3 regions of the Pseudoalteromonas sp. Ld19 genome follow, and region 1 is predicted to be linked to each of the others. Evidence: predicted binding sites of a transcription regulator. Region 1 holds the regulator's gene; each other region holds the start of a gene.
What was found. The regulator sigma-54, encoded in region 1, starts transcription at its own class of promoters, with help from an activator protein. The targets are predictions, from matches to a motif close to GTTGGCACGNNNNTNGNNT.
Positions count from the first base shown of each region.

Region 2: ACJJVZ_RS15395 (flagellar basal body rod protein FlgF) is a predicted target of sigma-54. The motif match lies at 1,239-1,257, and genes of this name have one in related genera.
Region 3: ACJJVZ_RS18165 (BON domain-containing protein) is a predicted target of sigma-54. The motif match lies at 1,156-1,174, and genes of this name have one in related genera.

Region 1 covers NZ_JBISHA010000017.1:258,094-260,370, forward strand. The annotation lists gene ptsN (PTS IIA-like nitrogen regulatory protein PtsN) at 1-103, opposite strand, end outside; gene hpf (ribosome hibernation promoting factor) at 108-395, opposite strand; gene ACJJVZ_RS06325 (RNA polymerase factor sigma-54) at 421-1,920, opposite strand; gene lptB (LPS export ABC transporter ATP-binding protein) at 1,990-2,277, opposite strand, start outside.
Region 2 covers NZ_JBISHA010000021.1:742,918-745,194, reverse strand. The annotation lists gene flgE (flagellar hook protein FlgE) at 1-988, shown strand, start outside; gene ACJJVZ_RS15395 (flagellar basal body rod protein FlgF) at 1,294-2,037, shown strand; gene flgG (flagellar basal-body rod protein FlgG) at 2,059-2,277, shown strand, end outside.
Region 3 covers NZ_JBISHA010000022.1:281,515-283,791, reverse strand. The annotation lists gene ACJJVZ_RS18175 (VOC family protein) at 1-174, shown strand, start outside; gene ACJJVZ_RS18170 (LiaF domain-containing protein) at 221-883, opposite strand; gene ACJJVZ_RS18165 (BON domain-containing protein) at 1,210-1,776, shown strand; gene ACJJVZ_RS18160 (YqaE/Pmp3 family membrane protein) at 1,919-2,077, shown strand.

The sequences.
Region 1 (2,277 bases):
TATCGTGAGCAAGTTCGCTGATAAACTCTAAAATTCTTTTTTTGCTATTAAAAAGGACCGCAGCTTTGCTGCAGTCCTGGCATATAAGTGAGCTTAATTTCATCATATTAGTGTCGAGCAAGCTTCTCTTTGTGTTTAATTACTTGGCGATCGAGCTTATCAATCAACGAATCGATGGCAGCGTACATGTCTTGATGCTCAGTTGAGGCAAATAACTCAGCACCACTTACATGTATTGTTGCTTCTGCTTTTTGGCTTAGTTTTTCTACATCAAGAATGACATGAACATTATTAATATGATCAGAGTGTCTTTCTAGCTTCGCAAATTTGGTATTTATATAGTCTCTTAGTGAATCAGTTAATTCTACGTGACGACCAGTTAAGTTTAGTTGCATAAGCATTACCCTCTTTGTTTGCGTCTTAAATCAGACTTTTTCGCTGATTTGACGGTGGAATAGCCAGAGATTCGCGATATTTTGCGATTGTACGTCTCGCTACTTTAATTCCTTGCTCAGCCAATATATCCGCTATTTTGCTATCACTCAATGGTTTTGCTGAGTTTTCTGCAGCGATTAATTTTCTGATAAGTGCACGTATTGCTGTAGATGAGCATTCACCGCCATTTTCGGTACTTACATGACTTGAGAAAAAGTATTTAAGCTCAAATATCCCCCGAGGTGTATGCATATACTTTTGAGTGGTTACACGCGAAATAGTTGATTCGTGCATTTCCACCATTTCAGCAACATCATTTAAAACCATAGGTTTCATGGCCTCAGGACCATGTTCAAAAAAGCCTTGCTGCTGCTTAACAATACAGTTAGTTACTTTTAATAATGTATCGTTTCTACTTTCTAAGCTTTTAATAAACCATTTAGCTTCTTGTAAATGCGAGCGTATAAACTGGCTATCACCGCTTGATTTAACAGTGCGAGACATCGCAGCATATTGGCTGTTTACGCGAATTTTTGGCATGCTATCTGGATTTAGTTCAACAACCCAGCGGCCTTTAATTTTTTTCACTGACACATCAGGAATTACATACTCAGACTCTTCCCTAACAATAGTATCTGCAGGCTTTGGGTTTAGCGTATGGATGAGTGTCATTACTTCTTTAAGCTCTTCTTCTTTGAGCTTCGTTTTTTTCATTAATGTACGATAGTCGCGAGCTGCTAATAAGTCTATGTGCTCGGTTAAAATCATTTTTGTTTCATTAATATAGGGTGTTTCTTTATCAAACTGATTAAGCTGAATGCACAAACACTCTTGTAAACTACGCGCTGCTATACCGACCGGATCAAATAATTGAATGCGTTTTAAAACAGCTTCTATTTCATCAAGTTCAACTTCATTATCATCTTCGTTTTCTTGGTTGAAGCTTTCGAGAATCTCTTCACAACTTAGTGTTAAAATGCCTGAATCATCTACGGCTTCCACAATAGCAATCGCAATCGCTTCATCAGTAGGGCTAAATGGCGTTAGTTGAAGTTGCCACATTAAATACTCGTGGAGCGTTTCCGTTGATGCACCTTGGTATATAGACTCGTCTTCAGGCATTGGACCTGATGAAGAGGCTGGAGCTGCACTCATGTACTCGTCCCAGCTAACATCCATCGCCATGTCGTCACTTACCGTATCTTTAGCAAGTGCTTCGCCGCTGTCTTGTTCGTATTCGCTTGGAGCATCGTCGGCAGATGCGCTAACAGTTATATCATCGGTGTCTGATTTTTGTTCATTTTTACCTGCAGCGTCTTCAGAATAGTCTTGCTCCTCAACCTCTAAAAGTGGGTTGCTGTCGAGCGCTTCTTGTATTTCTTGCTGGAGATCCAATGTACTGAGTTGCAACAAACGAATAGCTTGTTGCAATTGTGGAGTCATTGTAAGTTGCTGGCCCATGCGCAGCTGTAGTGATTGCCTCATGTATCTCTAACAATCCTTTTATGTTGTTATAATTAATACTAGCAGATGCTTAAAGACATGGCGTAAATGTTACAGCCTAAATTGCTCGCCTAAGTAAACATCGCGTACTGTTTTGTCATTTAATACGTGTTCTGGAGTACCTGATGCAATCAGCTCCCCATGAGAAACAATGTAGGCTTTTTCGCAAACATCAAGGGTTTCTCTTACGTTATGATCGGTAATTAACACACCAATCCCACGATTTTTAAGATGTTCTATGATTTTTTTTATATCAAGTACAGAGATTGGGTCAACGCCCGCAAACGGTTCATCTAATAATATAAACTTGGGATCAGCCGCTAATGCGCGGGCTATCTC
Region 2 (2,277 bases), on a different contig from region 1:
TAATTTTTTACAAGGTTTCCCTGTTGATGCAGTCAGTGGCGATGCAACATCGGTGAGCTTGAGTACCTCTACAGCAATTCAGATCCCTGACTCATCTGGTTCACCGCGTGCTACAACAAATGTGTATTCATCGTTTAGATTGGACTCAACCAAAGCGCCACCATCAATTACGCCATTTGACCCAACTCAAACGGGGTCATTTACTCACTCTACCTCAACGAACGTGTACGATTCGTTAGGTGAAGCACATACAATGCAATTGTATTTTGTGAAAACAGACTCGACTGTTACAGGTAATGCTAACGAATGGCAAACCTTTGCCACATTAGACGGTCAACCATTTAACCCAGATGGTAGTGCACAACCTACAGCGCCGTATAACCCAATTTCAACATTCCAGTTTGATGCTAATGGCATACCACTTAATACCAATGGTGCATTAAATACAGGAAATACATTCAACCCGGTCACGTTAACTGGCGCAAATATATCAGGACTTTTGAGTAATGGCGCAAGCTTTCCTAATAATGTAACAATAAATTGGCGTGACGAAGCTGGTACATCTTCAAAAATACCAACACAGCATGCAGGGGCTTTTGAAAATAAAGTATTAGATCAAGATGGTGCCGCAGTAGGTCGATTAGCGAATATTGATATTGGCGTAGATGGAAAAATTGTTGCTTCTTACAGTAATGGCGACTCTACCTATTTAGGGCAAGTCGCATTAACTCGTTTTTCTAATTCTCAAGGCCTACAACAAGTCGGAAATACTTCTTGGAAGAAAAGTTTAACTTCTGGTGAGCCGATAGCCGGTGAAGCTAATTCAGGTGCATTTGGCAAAATTAACTCATCAGCATTAGAGCAATCAAATGTTAATTTAACAAATGAGCTTGTTGATTTAATTAGTGCACAACGTAACTTCCAAGCCAATTCACGTGCGCTGGAAGTGAATTCAACACTACAGCAAGCCATTTTACAGATACGATAATTTAAATTTTTATCGACTAAATACTAGGCTGCCTTGTTGCAGCCTTTTTTATTATCTGGAGTTAGAATAATAGGATATAAAAATCATCTATTTCGACAGCGATTTTTTATCATTATTAGACAGAAAATTAGCTTAAGTGGTGTCACCTTTTTATTTTTAATACAGAGTGATTGCATCAAAATAGCTGCCTTTAGCTTGATATAACTACCATTATTTCCCTCAAAACGCGTCAATTTCAATTTCATACTTCTTTGGCATCTATTTTGCATTTACTTAATTAGAGATTTTTTATGTGAGTCGATGTTATGGACAAAATGGTCTACATTGCGGCGTCTGGTGCAAAACAAAGCCTGCAAGGGTTAGCACTTAAAGCCAATAATTTGGCGAATGCTAATACAACTGGGTTTAAATCCGATTTTGCACAAGCGCGTTCTATGCAAGCGTTTGGTGAGGGTTTACCAACGCGTGTATTTTCAATGCAAGAACGTCCTGGTTCAAACATGGCATCGGGCGGTATTATTCAAACCGGTCGTGACTTAGATATCGCAATGAGTGATAACGCTTGGCTTAGTGTGCAAGATGCATCAGGAAATGAGGCATATACAAAAGTAGGTACGCTCAACATCACAGCCGAAGGCATGCTAGTTACAAGCGGTGGTCGTCAAGTTATTGGCGAAGGTGGTCCCGTTATATTACCAGTGCCAATTGAAAAAATTGCATTTAGTGAAGACGGTGCAATTCAAGTTCGTCCGCAAGGCGCACCCGCTACTTTTTTAGAAGAGATAGGTAGACTTAAAGTAGTCGAAGCAAATAACGCACAGCTTGAAAAAGGCAATGATGGTTTATTTAGACCAAAGCCAGATCAAACTGTTGAGACGTCTGCCAATGTAAAAGTATTGAGTGGTAGCTTAGAGATGTCGAATGTGAATCCAGTTCACGAAATGGTCGATATGATCAGCCATCAACGCCAATTTGAATTACAAGTGAAACTAATGAAAACAGCTGAACAAATTGACGAACGTCAAGATCAGTTATTACGCATAGTTTAGCTTTAAAGTGAGGACATTATTATGAATCCAGCATTGTGGATAAGTAAAACAGGGCTTGATGCTCAACAAACTGATATTTCGGTTATTTCAAATAATTTAGCCAACGCAAGTACTGTTGGTTATAAAAAGAGCCGCGCAATTTTTGAAGATTTACTCTATCAAAATATTAATCAACCAGGTGGGCGTTCGTCGCAAGACACTGAAATGCCGTCTGGTTTAATGCTTGGCGCTGGTGCAAAA
Region 3 (2,277 bases), on a different contig from region 1:
AATAACCTAGATGAGGTAATAATACGTTTAAATAAAGCAGGCTTTGTAATAAGTAAGGATGGCAGTGACAACCCATTTAGAAAAAACGTCTACTTTGTTGATCCGGCGGGTTTTGAAGTAGAGTTTGTCGAGTATTTAAGTGATATCCCCAGTGAAAGAAATAATGATTTGTAGCTTTATACTAAGCACCGTAAATTACGGTGCTTAAACATACTCAATATTATTGACGATTATTACCAGCTCCCAGCTGGGTTTTTAGCTCATTAGCAAAACTTATAAATTTTTCTTTTATGGTGCGTTTAATTTTTACTTCAACAGAGCCTAACACTGCTCTTCCTTCAATATGAATAGTGGGTCCTTGGCGCTTATTGAGCGATACCGATTTATTTTCAAGGCTACTTAAAATACAAAACATTTTAGACACTACGTTTACATGCTCCGGTACGTAAATTTCATCGCTGCCAAAAATACAATTAACGTGAATAGTCACATTTTGATGAGCAAAAATAGCGTCAGTAAAATCAAGTACCACCGAACCCATAAAATTGCTTAGATAAATATTTTTTGGCACAACCCATTGGCCACTTCGCTCGTTAGAGCCCAAGATGCTGCGTAGCGTAAAGTCATCATCACTGTTTTGCTGTGCACTGTAGTGTGGTGTGAACTGCGATTGTTTTTCGGCTTTGTATTGCTGATCGGTATTAAGTGTTAAATCTTCTACTAAGGCGAGTAGGGCTTCGTTATTAGATGCATCCATCGCTTTATCTAAGCGCCTTTCAAATGCATCAACAGAAATAATTCCATGACTGTAATTATAAATTAATTGATCAATGACTTGTTCGCGCACTTGCTCTATTGGACGGTCTTCAACTTTTACAGACATGGGCATTCCTTATTATATTCGCTATTAATATTGCTCTTGTTAGTTTGATTGCAAATCATATACCACTTATAAGTACTTTAATTATCAATGGGTTAATTTTTAACTCGTTTTTTATTTCGTTATATTAGCGATAGATTAACCAAAACAGCAATTATCTAGCTAATTTTACTATTTGAGAAAGTTTTACCGATAAGTCTGTAAATACTGGCATAGCCATAATCAAATTATTATCAGCATTAAGCTTAACTCATTGATTTTTAATATTAAATAAAGTTGGCCTAAAGTTCGCATTAATAAAAGTGTCTTTAATCAAAAGGAGAAAGATTATGAAAACATTTAACAAATCTATTATCGCGGCTTTAGTTCTTGGTTCTACGGCTATGAGTGCCCAAGCAAACAGCTGGGAAAACGAAAGTAAAGATGCTTGGATTGATGGTAAGGCAGAAACAGTTCTTCTTATGAACACTAATCTAAACAACTTTGACATTAATACAGATGTAAAAAATGGCAAGGTAGTACTTACAGGTAAAGTTGATAGCGAAGTAGAAAAAGAGCTAGCAGAAGAACTTGTATTTAGCCTAGACGGCGTATCTGGTGTTGACAACAGCCTTACAGTTGTTAAAAATATGGATACTAAACACACAGACAAAAACATGATGAACGATGATGATAACGACTTAACTGACGCTAAAATCACCACAGTAATCACAACGCGCTTCCTGTTTGACTCAGAAGTGGGCGGAACAGATATTGACGTTGATACCGACAACGGTATAGTAACCCTTAATGGTTCTGTAGAATCTGAAGCTGAAAAACAGCTAGCAGTTAAAATCGCTAAAAATGCTGAAGATGTTCGTGACGTAGTTGATGAGTTAACTATCGTTGCTGAATAACACAGTGTAGCTAAAACCCAGCATTGCTGGGTTTTACGTTTTTTATACCAATAACATTAAATCAGTGAGCTATTTAATGCTATAGAAAGGTCATATTTTTAATGAAATTGGTATTAATACTTAATTTAAATGGAGTTTTATCGTGGATATCATTCGTATAATATTATCTGTTTTATTGCCGCCGCTGGGTGTGTTTTTACAGGTAGGCTTAGGTTTACATTTTTGGTTAAATATTTTACTAACCTTGTTAGGCTATTTCCCAGGACTGATACATGCAATTTATATTATTGCTAAAAAGTAATACTGTTCAACCCGCTGCATAAGTCGCTGTGACTTGAAAATGACGATTTTTAAGTTTAGAGGTAAATTGAATTTATCAGCGGGTCGTAATTTTAATCAGTCCACACCTTCACCGTTCGCTCTAATTTTTGTAAATTTAATATTTACACCCACCGAAAGTTTACTATTTAAGCAGTTAGCTTACTGATTGTTAAAATAAAT